4 regions of the Cohaesibacter intestini genome follow, and region 3 is predicted to be linked to each of the others. Evidence: predicted binding sites of a transcription regulator. Region 3 holds the regulator's gene; each other region holds the start of a gene.
What was found. The regulator LexA, encoded in region 3, represses DNA repair genes until DNA is damaged. The targets are predictions, from matches to a motif close to TGTTCNNNNTGTGTTCNG.

Region 1 (4,523 bases), on a different contig from region 3:
GGGGTTCTGGTGATGCAAGTGCAAAGCCATCGCACGCAGGCGCGCAACCGCGAAGAGGCGCTCGAGCGATTGGTGGCCCTGATCGACAAGGCAACCTACCGCCCAAAACGGCGCATTGCCACCAAGCCGACCCGGGCCAGCAAAAAGCGCCGGGTGGATAGCAAAACCAAGCGCGGTGCCCTGAAGAAAATGCGCTCGTCAAAAAGCTTCGACTGACCCTGCAGCCTTCACCCCACCAACGAGGTTTCTGCCGTCATGCGATAGCTCAGTGCTTCGGCTATGTCGGTTTTGCCGGGTTGGGTGCGCCCTGCGAGATCGGCCAGGGTTCGGGCAAGCTTCAATATGCGGTGATAGCCACGCGCCGACAGGGCCATGCTTTCGGCTGCATGGGCCAGCAGCCTGCGGGCTTCGCCCTTGACGTCACAGACCTGTTCAATGGCACTTGCCGGGCATTGAGCATTGGTCATGGTGGCAGAAAGACCAAGCGCCACAAAGCGCTGGCTTTGCAACAGCCGCGCATTGGCGACCCGCTCGGCCACCTGTTTTGAGCCTTCTTTCGACGGCGGCAACATCAGATCACTGGCGGAGACGGCAGGCACTTCGATGCGCAGATCGATGCGATCAAGCAAGGGACCGGAAATCCGGGCCTGATAATCGGCGGCACAACGATTGCCCCTTTTGCAGACATAGCCCGGCTCACCTGCATGGCCGCAACGACAGGGATTCATCGCCGCGATCAGTTGAAAGCGGGCTGGATAGGTCACCCGGTGGTTGGCGCGGGATATAACCGCCTCGCCGCTTTCGATCGGCTGGCGCAAACTGTCGAGCACTTGGGGCGAGAATTCCGGCAGTTCATCGAGAAACAATACCCCATTGTGCGACAAGGCCACCTCGCCCGGCTTGGCCTTCATACCGCCACCGACCATTGCCGCCATCGAGGCGGAATGATGGGGCGCCCGGAAGGGACGGGCGGGCGACAAGCGTCCCTGAGGCAACAGGCCGGCAATGGACTGGATCATTGATACATCGAGCAGTTCCGCCGGAGACAAGGGCGGCAGGACGGTCGGCAGGCGTGAGGCCAGCATGCTCTTGCCCGAGCCCGGCGGGCCGACCATCAGCATATTGTGGCCGCCCGCGGCAGCGACTTCGAGCGCCCGCTTGGCCAGTTCCTGGCCCTTGATATCCTTGAGATCCATCACCGCAACATCATTTTGGCGAATGCCTGCCCGGGGACGCGCCAAAAGCTGGCTGCCCTTGAAATGGTTCGCTAGCGAAATGAGACTGTCAGGCGCGAGTATATCCATGTCCGCATCGGCCCATGCGGCTTCCGGACCGCAGTCTTTGGGGCAAATCAGGCCACGGTCATCGGCATTGGCCGCCATGGCTGCCGGCAGAACCCCGATCACAGCCGCGAGCCGCCCATCAAGCGCCAGTTCCCCCAATACCGTGTAGGTATCAAGGCAATCGGCCGGAATGGCTCCGATTGCCGCCATCAGGCCCAGAGCGATGGGCAAGTCAAAATGACTGCCTTCCTTAGGCAGGTCGGCAGGGGCAAGATTGATGGTGATGCGTTTGGGTGGCAGGGAAAGGCCCGAAGCGGTCAATGCAGCACGCACCCGTTCGCGGCTTTCCGCCACTGCCTTGTCCGGCAGCCCCACAATGGTAAAGGCAGGCAGGCCAGAGGCAACATGAACCTGCACATCCACGGGCCGGGCAGCGATGCCCTGAAAAGAGACCGTCTGAACATGAGCCACCATGGCTGCCTCGAAAACCTGAAATAGATGAAGAAAGAAATGCAACTTCTTGCAATCATAGAGGGAGCATTTGTCAGGATCAAGAACAAATATCGAACAATCGGCGACCTGTCCCCTTGGCCGTATGGGAAAAATCGGTGTATTAGGAAAGGTCAGGAACGAGAGCAAACCGGAAGGGAGCGGCAGGGTGATGCAGGATGCAAGAATAGGGAAAGCACCCATGCTCTATTGTCATCACGACAGTCCGATTGGACCGCTGACCTTTCATGGCATCGGTGACAGGCTTCATGGGTTGCATTTTGCCAAACAGGGCCAACCGATCAAGCCTGACCCGGATTGGGTGCAAGAGGACCGTGCCTTTGGCGAGGCCCGGCGGCAGGTGGATGCCTATTTTGCCGGAGATCTGACCCATTTCAGTCTCGATTATCATCTGGACGGCTCGCCCTTTCAGCTTGAGGTCTGGCATGCGCTTGAGGCCATTCCCTTTGGAGAATTGCGCTCCTATGGGGACATTGCCCGTGCGGTGGGGCAACCGGGTGGTGCGCAGGCGGTGGGGATGGCCAACAATGCCAATCCAATCCCGATCATCGTGCCCTGTCATCGGGTGATTGGCGTGGACGGCGCTCTGGTGGGCTTTGGCGGTGGATTGCAGACCAAAATCTGGCTTCTGGAGCATGAAAAGATCAATCCCAGTCAGGTCCATAGCCCCAACCAGATGGGGTTTGATTTTTAATCCCCCCACACAGAACACATGAAAAAACCGTCGCGCAGAGGCTGCACGACGGTTTGGTTGTCTGGATGCAGTCGGCCCTATTGCTCCAGCAGATGCTCATAGCGCTGATCGGTCAGGGTCTTGAGGAAAGCGACGAGGGCCTTGATGCGGTCCTCTTCAAGGGCCGGGCCTTCGGTCAACTTCTTTGTATCAACGGTTTCAGACACTTCCGGGTCACCCCAAGGCTTGCCGGTTTCAGGGTTGATCCGGGACGCAGCCGCCTTGGAATTGTAGCGATTGTAGAAGCGGACGACGGTTTCAAGATCCTCGAAAATACCATTATGCATATAGGGACCGGTCACTGCCACATTGCGCAGGGTGGTGGTTTTGTATTTGCCATCCTCGGCCTTTTTGTCGACCTTGGCGTTGCTTGCCAGACCATGATCGATGCTGCCGACACCCACCCCGTTGGCGGCCCGAAGCGCTTTGTTTTCCGGCACACCAATGTTGAAATATTGGTGGTTGGTGAAGAGCTCCTTCTCGACACCGGGGCGCTTATGCAGCTGGTGGCAGAGATTGCAGTTGGTGAATTGCTGGGAGAAGAACAGGGTCCGGCCCAGTTCCTCCTCACGAGTGAAGTCCGCTTCGCCGCGCAGATAGCGATCATATTTCGAATCAAACGGGCTGAAATAGTCGGTCCGTTCAAAGGCGGCAATCGCCTCGGTCATGGCACGATAGGCTTTGTCACTGTCAGCAAAGATATCCTCGCCATAGAGCAGCTTGAAGCCGCTGACATATTCATCATTCTCCAACAGGCGCTCGACAACAGCCTGTTTGCTTTCCATGCCCATTTCCAGCGGATTGAGCGGCGGGCCACCTGCCTGACCTTCAAGATCCGGCTCGCGGCCATCAAGAAACTGGCCACCGACCCAGTGGCCGTCTTTGTTCTTGTGGAATTTCGGTGTCAGTGCCGCATAGGACGCCGTCGGGGCATTGCGGTCGCCGATGGATTGGCCGTCATCGCCAAGGGAGGTGGCGCGGCCGATGGCCCCATCAAGCCCATTGCTGCGCGGATCGGCGAAGCCCGCTTCTGGCGCATGGCAGGTGAAACAGGACATGGTCCGGTTGTTTGACAGATTTTCATCGAAAAACAGCGCCGCACCCAAGCCTTCCAGCGTGGCCTTGTCGGAGGGCAGGGTTGGCAGCTCTTCAGCCTTTGCGTTGACAAGCCCGAAGGCCAGAGCCAGTGAGACCGCCGCGACGCCTTTGGTCAGCGCCTTTGCACTATGGGACATTCTATCCTCACAAGTCACAGCTCGAGCGTTGATCGCATCCCCCAAAAAGTCGTGACCCTGCTTTCTGGTCCAAAGCAGGGTCCTTCCCCAGTCGAAAATGCACGCTCGAAAGTCGTTACGGTCCTCTAAACGGATAAAAGCAACTTATCCGACTCTTGGCCTTGAGAAATGTCAACCTATTCGGCTTCAGCCCGTTTGGCTTCGATATTGTCCCAGATGATGGCAGCAATATCGATGCCGTCAAGGCGCTGGATGACTCGGATGCCCGTCGGGGAGGTGACATTGATTTCGGTGAGGTAATTGCCGATCACATCGATGCCAACAAAGATGAAACCACGCTCTTTCAGCGCCGGGCCGATGCGGGCGCAAATTTCCTTTTCGCGCTCGGTCAATTTGGTCTGCTGGGCCTGCCCGCCCTGCACCATGTTGGAGCGCAGATCGTCTGCGGCGGGGATTCGGTTGATTGCCCCGACCGGCTCACCATCGACCAGAATGATCCTTTTGTCGCCAGCCTTCACATCCGGCAGATATTGCTGGGCCACCCATGGTTCAACGAAAATCTCACCGAACAGACCCATCAGAGAGCCAAAATTCTGGTCATCCTTTCGCAACCGAAACACGGCTGCACCGCCATTGCCATAGAGTGGCTTCATGACGATATCGCCATATTTTTCCTTGAAGGCCCGTAGCTCTTTCTCGGAGCGGGTGATCAGGGTGGGCGGCATCAGGTCGGGAAATTCCGTGACGAAGATCTTTTCCGGT
Region 2 (4,523 bases), on a different contig from region 3:
AAGGTCAGCGGCGCACGGCGGTTGCAAATGCGATAGCGATAATAGCGGCGGGTGGCCATGAAGCGGCTGTCGAACTCACTGGTCACCTTTTCGGCCCCGAGAATGGCGACGCCGGTTTCTTTCAGGAAATGATTGAGCGCTTCGCGGACCTTCTGGCTGTGCCAATCACGCTCCAGATCGAAATGGGCAATCTGGCCCGTTGCATGGACACCGGAATCCGTTCGCCCTGCGCCAAACACGACCACCTGCTCGCGGGTGAATTTGAGCAAAGATTGCTCGATCAATCCCATCACGCTCGGTGCATTATCCTGCCGCTGCCAACCGGAAAAAGGGCGGCCATCATATTCAATCAGAAGCTTGTAGCGAGGCATCCTAGCCGATCACCTCGCCGACCTTCAGATCCGCCCCACGCTGGAAATCATCTGCCTTCATCGCACCCTTGCCCGCCCGTTGCAACTCGACCAGACGGATAGCACCGTCACCGCAAGCAACCGTCATGCCATCGCCCAGCAGGGTGCCGGGCGCACCTTGCCCTTCGGCCAGCTCAGATCGGAGGATTTTCACCCGCTGGGCCTTGCCGCGGATGGTCATTTCGCACCACGCACCGGGGAATGGCGACAGACCGCGGATCTTGTTGTGGATCTCGGATGCCGGGCTGGCAAAATCGATCCGCGCCTCGGCCTTGTCGATCTTTTTGGCGTAGGTGACGCCTTCCTCAGGCTGCGGCTGCGAGCCAAGGGAGCCACGGGACAGGGCCGCCAAGGCACGGACCATCAGGTCAGCACCAAGCACCATCATCCGGTCATGGAGGTCTTGGGCGGTCATGGTGTTCGTGATGGCAATGGTCTCGGACATGGCAATGTCGCCGGTATCGAGCCCTTCATCCATGCGCATCACCTGCACACCGGTTTCAGCATCCCCTGCCATGATGGCCCGCTGGATGGGGGCCGCGCCGCGCCAACGAGGCAGCAGCGAGCCATGCAGATTGAGGCACCCCTCAACCGGCGCATCCAGAATCGCTTTGGGCAGCAGCAGGCCATAGGCGACGACCACCGCAACATCGGCATCAAGGGCACGGAATTTTTCCTGCTCTTCTTCCGATTTCAGCGAGGTGGGGGTGAAAACCGGCAGGCCAAGCAAAGAAGCCTTTTCATGCACCGGGCTCTTGCGTTCATCCATGCCACGACCGGCGGGACGCGGCGGCTGGCTGTAAACCGCAACCACGTCGTGGCCCTGCCCGACAATTTCCATCAGGGTCGGAACCGCAAAATCCGGGGTTCCCATGAAGATGACACGCACCATGATTGATCCTTGCTTCTGGTCTTGGCGCCTTTCGCCCGGGGCGATGACAGCGCAATGGGCATTTCAGCGCAAGCGCCTTAAAGTATGCCCTGCTTTTCCTGCTGCTTGGCAAGTTTGGCGAATTTCTTGATCACCCGGTCGCGACGCAGTTTCGAGATATAGTCAATGAAGAGCGCACCATTCAGATGGTCGAATTCATGCTGGACGCAGGTGGCCAACAAGCCATCGCAATGCATTTCCTGATCCTTGCCAAACTGATCCATATAGCGGATCTTGATCTCGGCGGGACGCTCGACCTCGGCGTAATATTCCGGGATCGACAGGCAGCCTTCTTCATAGGTGCTGATCTCTTCCGATTTCCAGATGATTTCCGGGTTGATGAAGCAGAGCGGCTTCTTGTCGTCGCCTTCCTTGGCACAGTCGACGGTGAAGAGCCGTCTTGTCACACCAACCTGCACGCCCGCCAGACCAATGCCCGGTGCGTCATACATGGTTTCAAACATGTTTTCGACAAGGCGTCGAAGGTCATCATCGACGCGCTCGATGGGAGCCGATTGCTCGCGCAGGATCGGGTCCGGCAATTTTACGATATCCATTACAGCCATGGGAGGTGATGTAAGGCCTGGCATGGCTGGCGTCAATCACAAACAGGGCCAATCGGGCCGATTTCCGGGGGTTTTGTCGAAAAGGAGGAGGCGGTGTCCGACTGCCGTGTTCTCTTTTTGTTTCTGACACTGACGAATCGATCTATAGTGCGCGGCATGAATGAGATCGCGATCACCATTGGCCAGCATGGCTTTACCCTGTTTGACCTGCTTCTTGGCGCCATCGGCCTTTTGGGGTTGATGCTTGTGTGGGTGCTGATATCAGTCCAAAAGCAGTCCCGCGAGCGCGATGATGCGTTTGCCGAAGCGCGGGCGCAACGGGCACAGGTGGAAGAACTGACACGGCTGCAGACCGAGATGACCGGACGCATGCAGACCATGTCGGAGATCTTTTCCTCCCGCCAGAGTGAAATGGCCCAAGCCCTGACCAACCGGATGGACGGCATGGGCCATCGCCTGACCCAGACCGTCTCCAAGAGCCTGACCGACAGCCAGAAGGCGACCGGGGACGATTTGCGGGCCCTGCATGAAAGGTTGGCAGTGATCGACAAGGCACAGGGCAACATCACCGAACTGTCGGGCCGGGTGGTCGAGTTGCAACAGATCCTTGCCAACAAGCAGACCCGAGGCACCTTCGGACAGGGGCGGATGGAGGCCATCATCGAGGATGCCCTGCCGCCTCACGCCTATGATTTCCAATATACCTTGTCCAACAACAACCGCCCCGATTGCGTCATTCACATCCCGAATGACGCGGCCGTTCTGGTGATTGATGCCAAATTTCCGCTCGAGGGCTGGAGCGCCGTAAAGGATGCTCAAAATCCGGACGAGGACAAGCAAGCCCGGACACGCTTTCGCAACGACGTCAAGAAACACATCAAGGACATTGCCGAGCGCTATTTTCTGGTTGGCGAGACGCAGGATACGGCCTTCATGTTTGTGCCGTCCGAGAGTCTGTTTGCCGATCTGCATGAGCAGTTCGAAGATATTGTCCAGCTGGCGCATCGCAGCCGGGTGGTGATTGTGTCGCCCTCTTTGTTGACCCTGTCGATCCAGGTGGTGCAATCGGTGCTGAAAGATGCCCGGATGCGCGAGCAGGCCCATATCATCCAGCGGGAAGTGGCGCTTTTGATGGAAGATGTCGCCCGGCTTGATGATCGGGTGTCCAAGCTGCAAAGCCATTTTGGCCAGTCCCAGAAGGACATCGACCAGATCCTCACCTCGACCGGCAAGATCGTCAAACGGGGTCGCCGGATCGAGGATATCGATGTCAGCGAAGCCGAACTGGCGATCCGCGAAGGGCAACATGCCCCTCAAGCCGACGCGGCCGACGCAACGGCTGCATCCGCCCCGACTGCCGAGCCGCACCCTCAAGAGACTGCTGGTTCGCCTCAGCCACGCCGCCCCTTTGGCATCGCATCACCGGACAAGCCGCGCGAGAACGACCCAACCGAAGCCCAGATCGAGGCGCGGATGGCCTCTCTGTTTCATATGGATGATCGCTGATTGCTTGCCGGTCTCACCGGACGGTGGGCTGCCCATGACCGCTGGCTCAGTCATCAAACTGCAACACCCCTTGCTTATCTATCTTTGCTCTCCCTCTTCCCTCAATCAGAGGCGTTCCATGACCCTGTCCTCCCTGCCTAAAGAGCTGCATTTTTTCTCGTCCACGCTCAGCCAAACGCCGTTGCGCCATATGGGCATCCGGCACACAACAGATGGTGTCTTTCTGAAAGAACCGGGCAACACGATCGTGTGTCACTTGGTCAAGGATTCTCTCTCTGCCAAAGCCGTGCTCGATGCGCGCACCCGCATGCAGTCGCTGCCAGAGGCTGAGAAGCTTGCCTATACCGCGGTAAGCAGTCTGCATATGACGCTGTTTCAAGGCATCATCGAAGGGCGCCGGGCGCTGCCTTATTGGCCGGAGGATCTGGCCCTTGATACGCCGATCGACGCGATGACCAAGGCCTATATCGAGCGGCTCGACGGTTTTGAAGCGCCGGGTCGTTTCAAGGTGGAAGTCATCGGTGCGACGCCCAATGGCCTCACGGTGGCAGGTGTCACAGAAAAGGACCGGCAGGGGATGACCGTCTGGCGTGACGAGCTGGCCGATATTTTCGGCTATCGCCATCCTGATCACGAGACCTATATGTTCCACATCACCTTTGCCTATCTGCTCGAGCGCTTCAGCGATGAAGCGATGCTGACATGGGAAAAGGCTTTGAAGGAAATTGTCGAGGATCTACGCGAGGCCGCGCCGATCATCGAACTGGCAGCGCCTGCCTTCTGTTCGTTTGAAGACATGAACCATTTCGAAGAATTGGTTGTGCTGAAATAGATCTCAGCCGAACGCCTTGCGGCTGCGGATGGCCTGCAACAGGGTGCCTTCATCGAGATAATCCAGCTCGCCGCCAATGGGTACACCATGGGCGAGCTGGGAGATGGTCACTGGCTCGAAGCTCGGGTCGGCGGCTTGCATGGCTTTGGCCTGAGCCTGCAATTGATCGGTGATATAGTGGGCCGTGGTCTGGCCTTCAACGGTGGCATTGACACCGAGAATGATCTCCCTGATTTCACCCTTGGCGGTGCGGGCCAGCAGACCGGCAATGTTGAGAT
Region 3 (4,523 bases):
CAGCGGAACGGTCGCAAAGATGAACGCTGGACACTCCGCGTGGAGACGATTGACCGGATTGGAACCGATCCGTTGCCACAGCGACTGCTGCTGGTGCGCAAGGCGTTGGGGGAGCGTTTTGCGGTGGGGGAGCGCATCCGGTTATTGGCCAGATTGCAGCCGCTGCAACGGCCTTCTTATCCCGGTGCCTTTGACTATGCCCGCTATCTCTGGGCGCGTTCGATCGGTGGGCAAGGCTATATGGGGCGCAAGATTGAGCGGCTACCGAAGGCGCAGGATACGGGTATTGCGGCATGGTGGGATGCGGCGCGGCACGGGATCGAAAGCAAGAGAAGTGCGATCGCCACGCAGATTTTGGAGCGGATAGAAGGGGAGGCCGGAGGCCTTGCCATAGCATTGGCAGTCGGTAAGCGAGACTATCTGGCCAGTGATGTGAAAGAAGCTCTCAGGCAGAGTGGTCTGGCGCATATACTTGCCATTTCAGGGCTGCATATGGCGCTTGTTTCCATGTCGATCTTTTGGGGCGTGCGGGCCCTGTTTGCTTTGGTGCCGCATTTGGCCTTGTCATATCCGATCCGACAATGGGCTGCGGCCATCGCCCTTATTTGTGCTGCAAGCTATCTGGTTCTGTCGGGTGGGTCGGTTGCGACGATCCGGGCTTTTCTGATGATGGCGATTTTTCTGATCGCAATCATATTGGGGCGTCCGGCACTGACCCTGCACAATCTGGCATTGGCCCTGATTGCGGTGATCCTCTTTCAGCCCTATTCGATGGTTGAGGCGGGCATGCAAATGTCCTTTGCTGCCACCGCTGCACTGATCGCCTCCTATGATCGAATACGGGTGATGCGCATTGCTTATCGGGTAAAGCAGGAAGACAGGGGAACGCAATATCACGCGTCCGGCCTGCACTGGATGGCGCTGATACGCACGGCGGTGCGCTGGATCGGCGGAATCGGCGCAACTTCCCTGATTGCGGGTGTCGCTGTGTTGCCCTTTTCCATTGCCCATTTCCAGCAGATGGCTCCCCTGGGCCTGATTGCCAATTTGATGGTGATGCCGATCATCAGTCTGATTGTCATGCCGTTTGGGCTGGTTTCCGTCGCACTGGTGCCCGTTGGGTTGCAGGCGCTGACATTGCCTCTGGTCGGCTGGGGACTGGAGCGGGTGATTGCGTCTGCGCGTTGGATTGCCGAGCATACAGATGAACAGCTGTTGGTGGTCAGTGGGCAGGGTATGGTCTTGTGGCTGTTTGTACTGGCGATTGCGGCCTATGCCATCCACCGTGGTGGGCTTGCTTGGCTGGCGCTTGCTCCGATTGGGGCCGCTCTGCTGGTCTGGCATCTGGTCGTGCCTGCCGATCTCTGGATTTCTGGCAATGGCACAAGGGTGGCCTATCGAGGCACAGACCAGAGATGGCATCAGATCGGCTCGAAACGCGTCACGATTGATTTTGCCTCTTTGTTGCATTTTGACGGTGATGCCCGCTTGCTGGCCGCAAACCGAGCAGAAGACGACCCTCATGCCGAAGGCGAACGGAATACCTCCGGGCTACGCGCTGCTGTGCGTGTGACAACACGCCATGAGGAAGAGGGCAAGGTGCCCAAGGCGGGATGTGACCGGTTTGCTTGTTTTGCTGCTGGTCTCCATCGGGCGGATGGTCGTCCTACAGCGCTTTCGATTGGTCTGGTGCGCAAGGCGTCTGCCTTTGACGAAGTGTGTGCCACGCACGACATCATCGTCTCGAAACTACCTATTCCTGCCGCATGTGCGGGACCTCGCCATCGCATTGGACCGGATGAGTTGGCAGAGGGGGGGGGCCGTTTTGTCTGGTTTGAGCAGATTGCAAGACCTGTCGTGGACAAAGGCGGCAAAAGCTCAGTGTCGAACGCCAAGGAGACAGCAGCGAGACGGCCAATAAAGTCTTATGATGGCACTGCGGCAAGCCATCACTGGGAGCTGCACGAAGTTGCATCCTTCATCGCGGGGCGTCGCCCTTGGCAATGACACATATTTGGCAATGACGCTTACTTGGTCATCGGGCCATAGGTGTCTTGATCAACGGTGGCATTCAGCAACCGCGATATCGAATTAGACACCGTGATGCCCTGCGGGCCTTTGGCCTCCCAAACTGGGCTCGCCAAAGGATTTGGGTGGCCTATTGTGTTGAATGCTTTGAGGCGATCGAACCAACCGCGATTAGTATTGACGCATTAGGCCAACAAGCTTGCCCTGCACCCGAACACGATCCGGTCCGAAAATCCGGGTTTCATAGGCCGGGTTTGCTGCCTCCAGTGCGATGGAGCCGCCTTTCTTGCGCAGGCGCTTCAAGGTCGCCTCTTCATCATCAACAAGTGCGACAACGATATCACCGGAGACCGCATCGTCGGACTTCTTGATCACGACGGTATCGCCATCAAGAATGCCCGCTTCGATCATGGAATCGCCGCGCACCTCAAGCGCGAAATGCTCGCCACCGCGCAGCATGTCAACAGGCACGGATATGGTGTGAGACTGATGCTGGATTGCGGAAATGGGAACACCGGCAGCAATGCGGCCCATGACAGGGACAGAGACGCCGCTGCTTTGTTCGTCGGCAACCGGTTTGCTGGCGGGAGGGGTTTTCTTCTTGCCCAAACCGCCCTCTACGACGGAGGGTGAGAAACCACGGGTGGCGGAATGAAGAGTAGGGCTGTTCGCTTCTGGCAGCTTGAGCACTTCGAGTGCGCGAGCGCGGTTGGGCAGGCGGCGGATGAAGCCTCTTTCTTCCAGCGCCGTGATCAGGCGATGAATGCCGGATTTGGAACGCAGATCGAGGGCATCTTTCATTTCGTCGAAGGAAGGAGGAACGCCGGTTTCCTTGATGCGCTCGTTGATGAACATCAGAAGTTCATGCTGTTTTCGCGTAAGCATTGCTGTCTCCTGTCTGAAGCAAAATGCCCGGCTGAGAATCAAGCGAGACATCTGTGGCACAAATCACGAACAAACCATATCTGTTCCCTCTGTGTTCCGCAAGGGGAAATTCTGCATTCGTCGCATGTAACCGCGGTTTCTTGCCTTGCGCTGCTGTTCAAGGTGGGAGGGTGCCAGTCAGGACACAGCCTTTGTGCCTTTGTTGGCGGGATCATTTTCCATAATCCAGTCGGCAACAGCCTTGGCGATTGCGTCATAGACAGACTTGCCGATGGCTTCGCCAATGGCCGTATGAAGGCCGGCAAAGCAAGTGTCGCCGATGGGGGCGGCAATGGCGATGCAATCCGTTCCTGTGCCCGTCGCAAGGCCGGTCGGGATCGCATAGTGGGCGTCGCAAATGGCCGCTGTCCGGGCTTGGGTGGCAATCGAACTGGCTTCGAGCATGGCGGCTTTGGTCAGGCCTTCGCTAAGCAGCACGGCAATGTTGATGGTACCCCAGTCCTTGTCCTGATGATCAACCCGCGCGCCGATCCGTTCTGCGTTCGACAAACCGACTGTTGCGACACACAGCGCTGATACCTCGTCCACTTCTGCAGACGCAATCTCATATCGAGTGATGCTGCGTGAGGTGAGCATCGTGACTGCATTGGTGAAACCGTTTTTGTCCTGCTCATGCTGCAGCCATGTGCGCACGTCCAGGTCAACCGGCAAATCATGGTTCTTGACTTCTCGCCACAGGATACGGTCGGCCTCGACAAGGCCGGGGCGGTCGATGGCCCAACTCAACACACGCATGGTCCGGGAAAACTGGATCGTCAGCCAAGGGCAGGCGAGTGTGATGGAAGCAAGGGGAGAGGCTGGATTTGTCACGGGGCGTCAATCATCTATGAAAGGGACGGTCGGCTCGACCGAGACGCAAGTATGCTTACCCGGATTGCCTTATTTCCCCTTCTTAGATGACTCGATTGCGCCCGTCGATTGGCTCAAAGGCGCTGCCCCGGCCTATCAGCAGCCATTGACGAAGGTCAGGATCGGCCATTGCTTCTGCCTGACGGCCTGTTTCTTGATCCAACCGATGCCATCATTGAGTTTGATGCGACACCAAAGACCGTCAGAAGTGAGACTGCAGAAGGTTGCCTTGACACAACTCTCCGGTTTGAGGACTGCTTTGACCGTGGCATTGTTGCGGGGCTCGCTGCGGACGTTGAGATTGACCAGTGCCTTGATGTCGGCCGTTCCGTCGGTGCCCATCGCTGGGGGGGCGAATTGTCGCGGTTTGGCACAGGTTTGGCCATAGCCAAGATAGGAACAGCGAATAGCCTTTCTGGAGGCTGTGACCTGTTGTGCCAAAGCTGCCTTTTCCAGAATGAGGGGCATTCCACTTTGCAGGAACCTTCCGGAAATGCGCTGTTGGTTGCCACCAACCGCTGCCAGAGGGAGTTTTTTGTCGTCAACGAAGATCAACTGATTGTTTTTCAGCGTCCAGCCGCGAATGCTTGCCAACTGATTGATGCAGTTTTGCGGCTTGATGGGATAGAGCGCGTCTTGCTCTGTGGCTGAGAAAGACAAAATACACTGCCCCTGAGCGGCATGGCGCTGGTCATAGGTGA
Region 4 (4,523 bases), 540 kb from region 3:
GCGCTTTACCGGATCGAAGGCGAAAGCCGCAGCTTGATCACTGAAATGGTGACCAACGACGATGGGCGCACAGATCAGCAGATCTTGCCAGCGGAGCAATTCGCCATTGGCACTTATGAGTTGGTCTTTTATGCCGGGCGCTATCTTGAAGCGCAGGGCGATGAGGTCGAGGGACCGCGATTCCTCGATGAAATCCCGATCCGTTTTGGCATGGGCGAAGAGAGCCATTTTCATGTGCCCTTGCTGCTCTCACCTTATGGCTATTCCACCTATCGCGGCAGCTAGGCCTTTTTATCGGCTGCAATGATGCGGGCCTGATCTGCCAATATGGTGCGTATATGGCCTGACATATAATCAATGAAGAGGCGGATCTTCGGATCCTGCCTGCGGCGGTGGGAAAAGAGGCAGGCCATCTGGATGGCAATCGGTGGATTGTCCGGCAGGATCGGCAGTAAAGCGCCTGAGCGAATGTGATCGAGCACTTCGAATTCGGGCTTGAGCACAATGCCATGGCCGTTTAGCGCCCAATCGGTCAGCACATCCCCATCGTCGGATTCAAACGGTCCGGACACAGCAAAGCGTTTGACACCCTCTTCTGTTTCCAACGGCCATTGGAATTCTGGCGCGCCAGGATAGCGCAGATTGAGACAGTCATGATTTTCCCCGCACAAATCCTGTGGGTCAGAGGGCACCCCGTGGCTTTCAAGATAGGAAGGGGCGGCGCAGAGAAGGCGCTTGCAATCGGCGATCTTGCGCATCCGCAGGTCTGAATCTTCGGGTACACCCAGGAAAAAGGCCACATCCAACCCTTCCGCCGCAATGTCGAGCTTGCGGTCCGATAGACGCAGGCGGACATCAATCAGCGGGAATTCCTTTTTAAAGCCGGGCACCGCCGGGGCGATCAACCGGCGGCCAATGCCCAAAGGGGCAGCAACATGGATGGTGCCGCGCGGCTTTAATGTCACGCTGGAGACCAGAGCTTCGGCATCTTCAATCGATTCAAGAATGCGGCAGGCGCCGGGATAGAAGAGACGGCCTTGCTCCGTGGGGTTCAGCATGCGGGTGGTGCGCTGGAACAGGCGGACATTCAAATGCTCTTCCAATTGGGAAATGCGTGCCGAGGCCACCGCGGGAGAAATGCGCTGGTCGCGAGCGGCCGCCGACATACTGCCCAATTCATAGACGCGGACAAAGGTGCGGATATTGTCGAAATAGGACATCGTGCTGGCTCGTCTTTTTCTTGGTTTTTTTGAATCTGTTCCGAGATTTTCTTCATACCACAGAAAAAGAGGGTGCAATATTGTTCAAATAGGCGCAAGTGCGCGATAAGGCTTGTGCCCTTGCTATTGATGGTTCGACACGGATTTTGGAGCGTGAGCGTGATGGATTTTGAAATGATGCAGCCTTTGATCTGGGCCTGGCTGGAATTTGCCGTTCGCTGGATCCATGTGATCACCGCCATTGCCTGGATCGGGTCGAGCTTTTATTTCATCGCGCTGGATTTGGGTTTGCGCAAGGCACCCAACCTGCCCGTCGGGGCCCATGGCGAGGAATGGCAGGTGCATGGGGGCGGTTTTTATCACGTCCGCAAGTATCTCGTCGCACCTGAACATATGCCTGAACATCTGACATGGTTTAAATGGGAGAGCTATTCCACCTGGTTGAGCGGCGCAGCCCTTTTGATGGTGACCTATTGGGTTGGGGCGGAATTGACGCTGATCGATGCCAACAAGGTGGATCTGGCGATTTGGCAGGCAGCGTTGATTTCCGCTGGCTCCCTGACAATCGGTTGGCTGGTCTATGACTTCCTTTGCAAATCGCGGCTGGATCAAAACCCGACCCTGTTGATGCTGCTTTTGTTCGTGCTGCTGGTGATCATGGGGTGGGGCTACAATCAGATCTTCACCGGTCGGGCCGTGATGCTGCATCTGGGGGCCTTCACCGCAACCATCATGACGGCCAACGTCTTCTTTATCATCATCCCCAATCAACGCATTGTCGTGGCGGACCTGAAGGCGGGCAAGGTGCCTGATGCGAAATATGGCAAGATCGCCAAGCTGCGCTCGACCCATAATAACTATCTCACCTTGCCCGTGGTCTTTCTGATGCTGTCAAACCACTATCCTCTGGCCTTTGCCTCGCCTTACAACTGGGTCATTGCGGGCTTGGTTTTCCTGATGGGCGTGACGATCCGCCACTATTTCAACACCAAACATGCCCGCGCAGGCAATCCGGTCTGGACCATTCCGGCAACCATTGCCCTGTTCTTTGCGGCCATGTGGATCTCCTTCCTGCCAGCCGAGCATCTGGATGGCGAGTTGAGTGAAGTGGAACGGCCAATGACCCGCCATGAGCAACGGTTTGCCGCGGCGAGCGGTTTTGAAGATGTTGCGGGCATCGTGCAGGGGCGCTGTTCCATGTGCCATGCGCGCAGCACCGCTTGGGACGGGGTGGGCACCGCGCCGCGCGGGCTCTATCTCGAAGGTGAGGCAGATATTGCGCGGGCCGCTCACCAGATTTACCTGCATGCAGGGGTGACCAATGCCATGCCTCCCGCCAATGTCACCTATATGGAAGCAGCGGAAAGACGGGCGATCGTTCAATGGTATCTGGCGGCAACACGCGGGTAGAGAAACTCGCCCCTTCCTTGGGATGTTATTAAAGGCATCAGGCGAAAGGGCGAGCGTGGCTCGAATCATGCCGACCTGTCGCCCGAAAAGCTCAGGTCCTCAGGATGGGCAGTGTAAGTTTTCCCGCCAGAACATGTTGAGAACAAATCTTATTTCATATGTTTAATCAAAATTTTATCTTATCCCTTGAGTAATGGAACAAAGGGTGTACATTAATCATGGTTGCGCAAGCGTGCATGCTATGAACAATGGAGCCCAAATATGGCACAGAATAGTCTCCGACTGGTCGAAGGAAGCAGCATGGACAAGACAAAGGCTTTGGAAGCCGCCCTTTCACAAATCGATCGTGCATTTGGTAAGGGGTCAGTAATGAAACTCGGCCAGCGGGAAGTGGTCGAGATTAGCTCCATTCCGACCGGCTCCCTCGGACTTGATATTGCCTTGGGCATTGGCGGCTTGCCGAAGGGCCGCATCATTGAAGTCTACGGGCCGGAATCTTCAGGTAAAACGACATTGGCGCTGCATGTGGTGGCCGAATCACAAAAGCGTGGCGGCATTTGTGCCTTCGTCGATGCCGAACATGCGCTTGATCCGATCTATGCGAGGAAGTTGGGCGTCGATATCGACAATCTGCTGATTTCCCAGCCCGATGCCGGTGAACAGGCTCTGGAAATCGCCGACACGCTGGTCCGTTCCGGCGCGGTCGATGTCTTGGTGGTCGACTCGGTGGCTGCATTGACACCGCGCGCCGAGCTTGAAGGGGAAATGGGGGATTCGCTTCCCGGACTTCAGGCCCGTCTTATGAGTCAGGCCATGCGCAAGCTCGCAGGGTCCATCTCTCGTACCAATTGTATGGTGATCTTCATCAACCAGATTCGTATGAAGATCGGTGTGATGTTTGGTAGCCCGGAAACCACCACTGGCGGTAACGCTCTGAAATTCTATGCTTCGGTTCGTCTGGACATTCGCCGGACGGGCGCCATCAAGGATCGCGACGAGGTGGTTGGCAACCAGACCCGTGTGAAAGTGGTCAAGAACAAGGTGGCAGCACCCTTCAAACAGGTTGAATTCGACATCATGTATGGCGAAGGCATTTCCAAGCTGGGTGAATTGCTCGATCTGGGTGTGAAGTCCGGTATTGTCGACAAGTCCGGAGCGTGGTTCTCCTATGATAGCCAGCGTCTGGGGCAGGGGCGTGAAAATGCCAAGAATTTCCTGCGCGAAAATCCGGAACTGGCGGACGAGATCGAGATGGGCATTCGCCAAAGTGCTGGCCTGAATACCGGCCTGATTGAAGAAGCGTCTCCGGATGACGATGACGAATAGGGTTTCATCCCCTTGTCGGGCCATATGCGCTTCAAAGGCCTGAATGGTGGTAGATGATCTATGAGAGCGGTTGATCCTTGTGATCAGCCGCTTTTTCATTTGGCAGGTCTTAAGAGCCGAGAGTAAGCCCGAATGGGTCTCGGAAGGGGTGCCCCTTCGCCTATTGATCAGTTTTTCGGGAAAATTCCCCCAACAAGCTGCAGAAACCGCCATAACTTGACGCCAAAGGAATAGACTCCGGGGAAGAGGCTCGCTAAAACCGCTCGGTGATAGTCTTCAATGTCGCACCTGTCTGAGCCGATCATGGTCGGATGGAACATGCCCAAGAGGCATGGCGAGGTTGATGAGACAAGGCAAAAGGGCAAGATGCAAGGACAAGGCGTGAAGGCCATATCTTGGATGATATGGAGCAAGGCGCCGGGGGGCTGATGCTCTTCCTTGAAGAGAAACAATGATTGGTGCGTCATGAGCGGTGTAAATGAAATTCGGTCGACATTCCTGAACTATTTCGGTGACCATGGTCACGAAATCGTGGATTCCAGCCCGTTGGTTCCACGCAATGATCCG

Region 1: a site for LexA is predicted at 1,836-1,853, ahead of DSD30_RS03350 (YifB family Mg chelatase-like AAA ATPase). Genes of this name have one in related genera too.
Region 2: a site for LexA is predicted at 2,015-2,032, ahead of DSD30_RS00185 (DNA recombination protein RmuC). Genes of this name have one in related genera too.
Region 4: a site for LexA is predicted at 2,758-2,775, ahead of recA (recombinase RecA). Genes of this name have one in related genera too.

What each region holds. Positions count from the first base shown of each region.
Region 1 covers NZ_QODK01000001.1:806,418-810,940, forward strand. The annotation lists gene arfB (alternative ribosome rescue aminoacyl-tRNA hydrolase ArfB) at 1-216, shown strand, start outside; gene DSD30_RS03350 (YifB family Mg chelatase-like AAA ATPase) at 228-1,757, opposite strand; gene DSD30_RS03355 (methylated-DNA--[protein]-cysteine S-methyltransferase) at 1,975-2,487, shown strand; gene DSD30_RS03360 (cytochrome-c peroxidase) at 2,565-3,761, opposite strand; gene gshB (glutathione synthase) at 3,938-4,523, opposite strand, start outside.
Region 2 covers NZ_QODK01000001.1:33,772-38,294, forward strand. The annotation lists gene truA (tRNA pseudouridine(38-40) synthase TruA) at 1-371, opposite strand, end outside; gene fmt (methionyl-tRNA formyltransferase) at 373-1,299, opposite strand; gene def (peptide deformylase) at 1,380-1,907, opposite strand; gene DSD30_RS00185 (DNA recombination protein RmuC) at 2,064-3,413, shown strand; gene DSD30_RS00190 (DUF1868 domain-containing protein) at 3,532-4,245, shown strand; gene recR (recombination mediator RecR) at 4,249-4,523, opposite strand, start outside.
Region 3 covers NZ_QODK01000002.1:217,164-221,686, reverse strand. The annotation lists gene DSD30_RS06535 (ComEC/Rec2 family competence protein) at 1-2,007, shown strand, start outside; gene lexA (transcriptional repressor LexA) at 2,200-2,913, opposite strand; gene DSD30_RS06525 (adenosylcobinamide amidohydrolase) at 3,091-3,783, opposite strand; gene DSD30_RS06520 (SH3 domain-containing protein) at 3,919-4,523, opposite strand, start outside.
Region 4 covers NZ_QODK01000002.1:757,015-761,537, reverse strand. The annotation lists gene uraH (hydroxyisourate hydrolase) at 1-285, shown strand, start outside; gene DSD30_RS09090 (LysR family transcriptional regulator) at 282-1,220, opposite strand; gene DSD30_RS09085 (urate hydroxylase PuuD) at 1,383-2,630, shown strand; gene recA (recombinase RecA) at 2,892-3,956, shown strand; gene alaS (alanine--tRNA ligase) at 4,422-4,523, shown strand, end outside.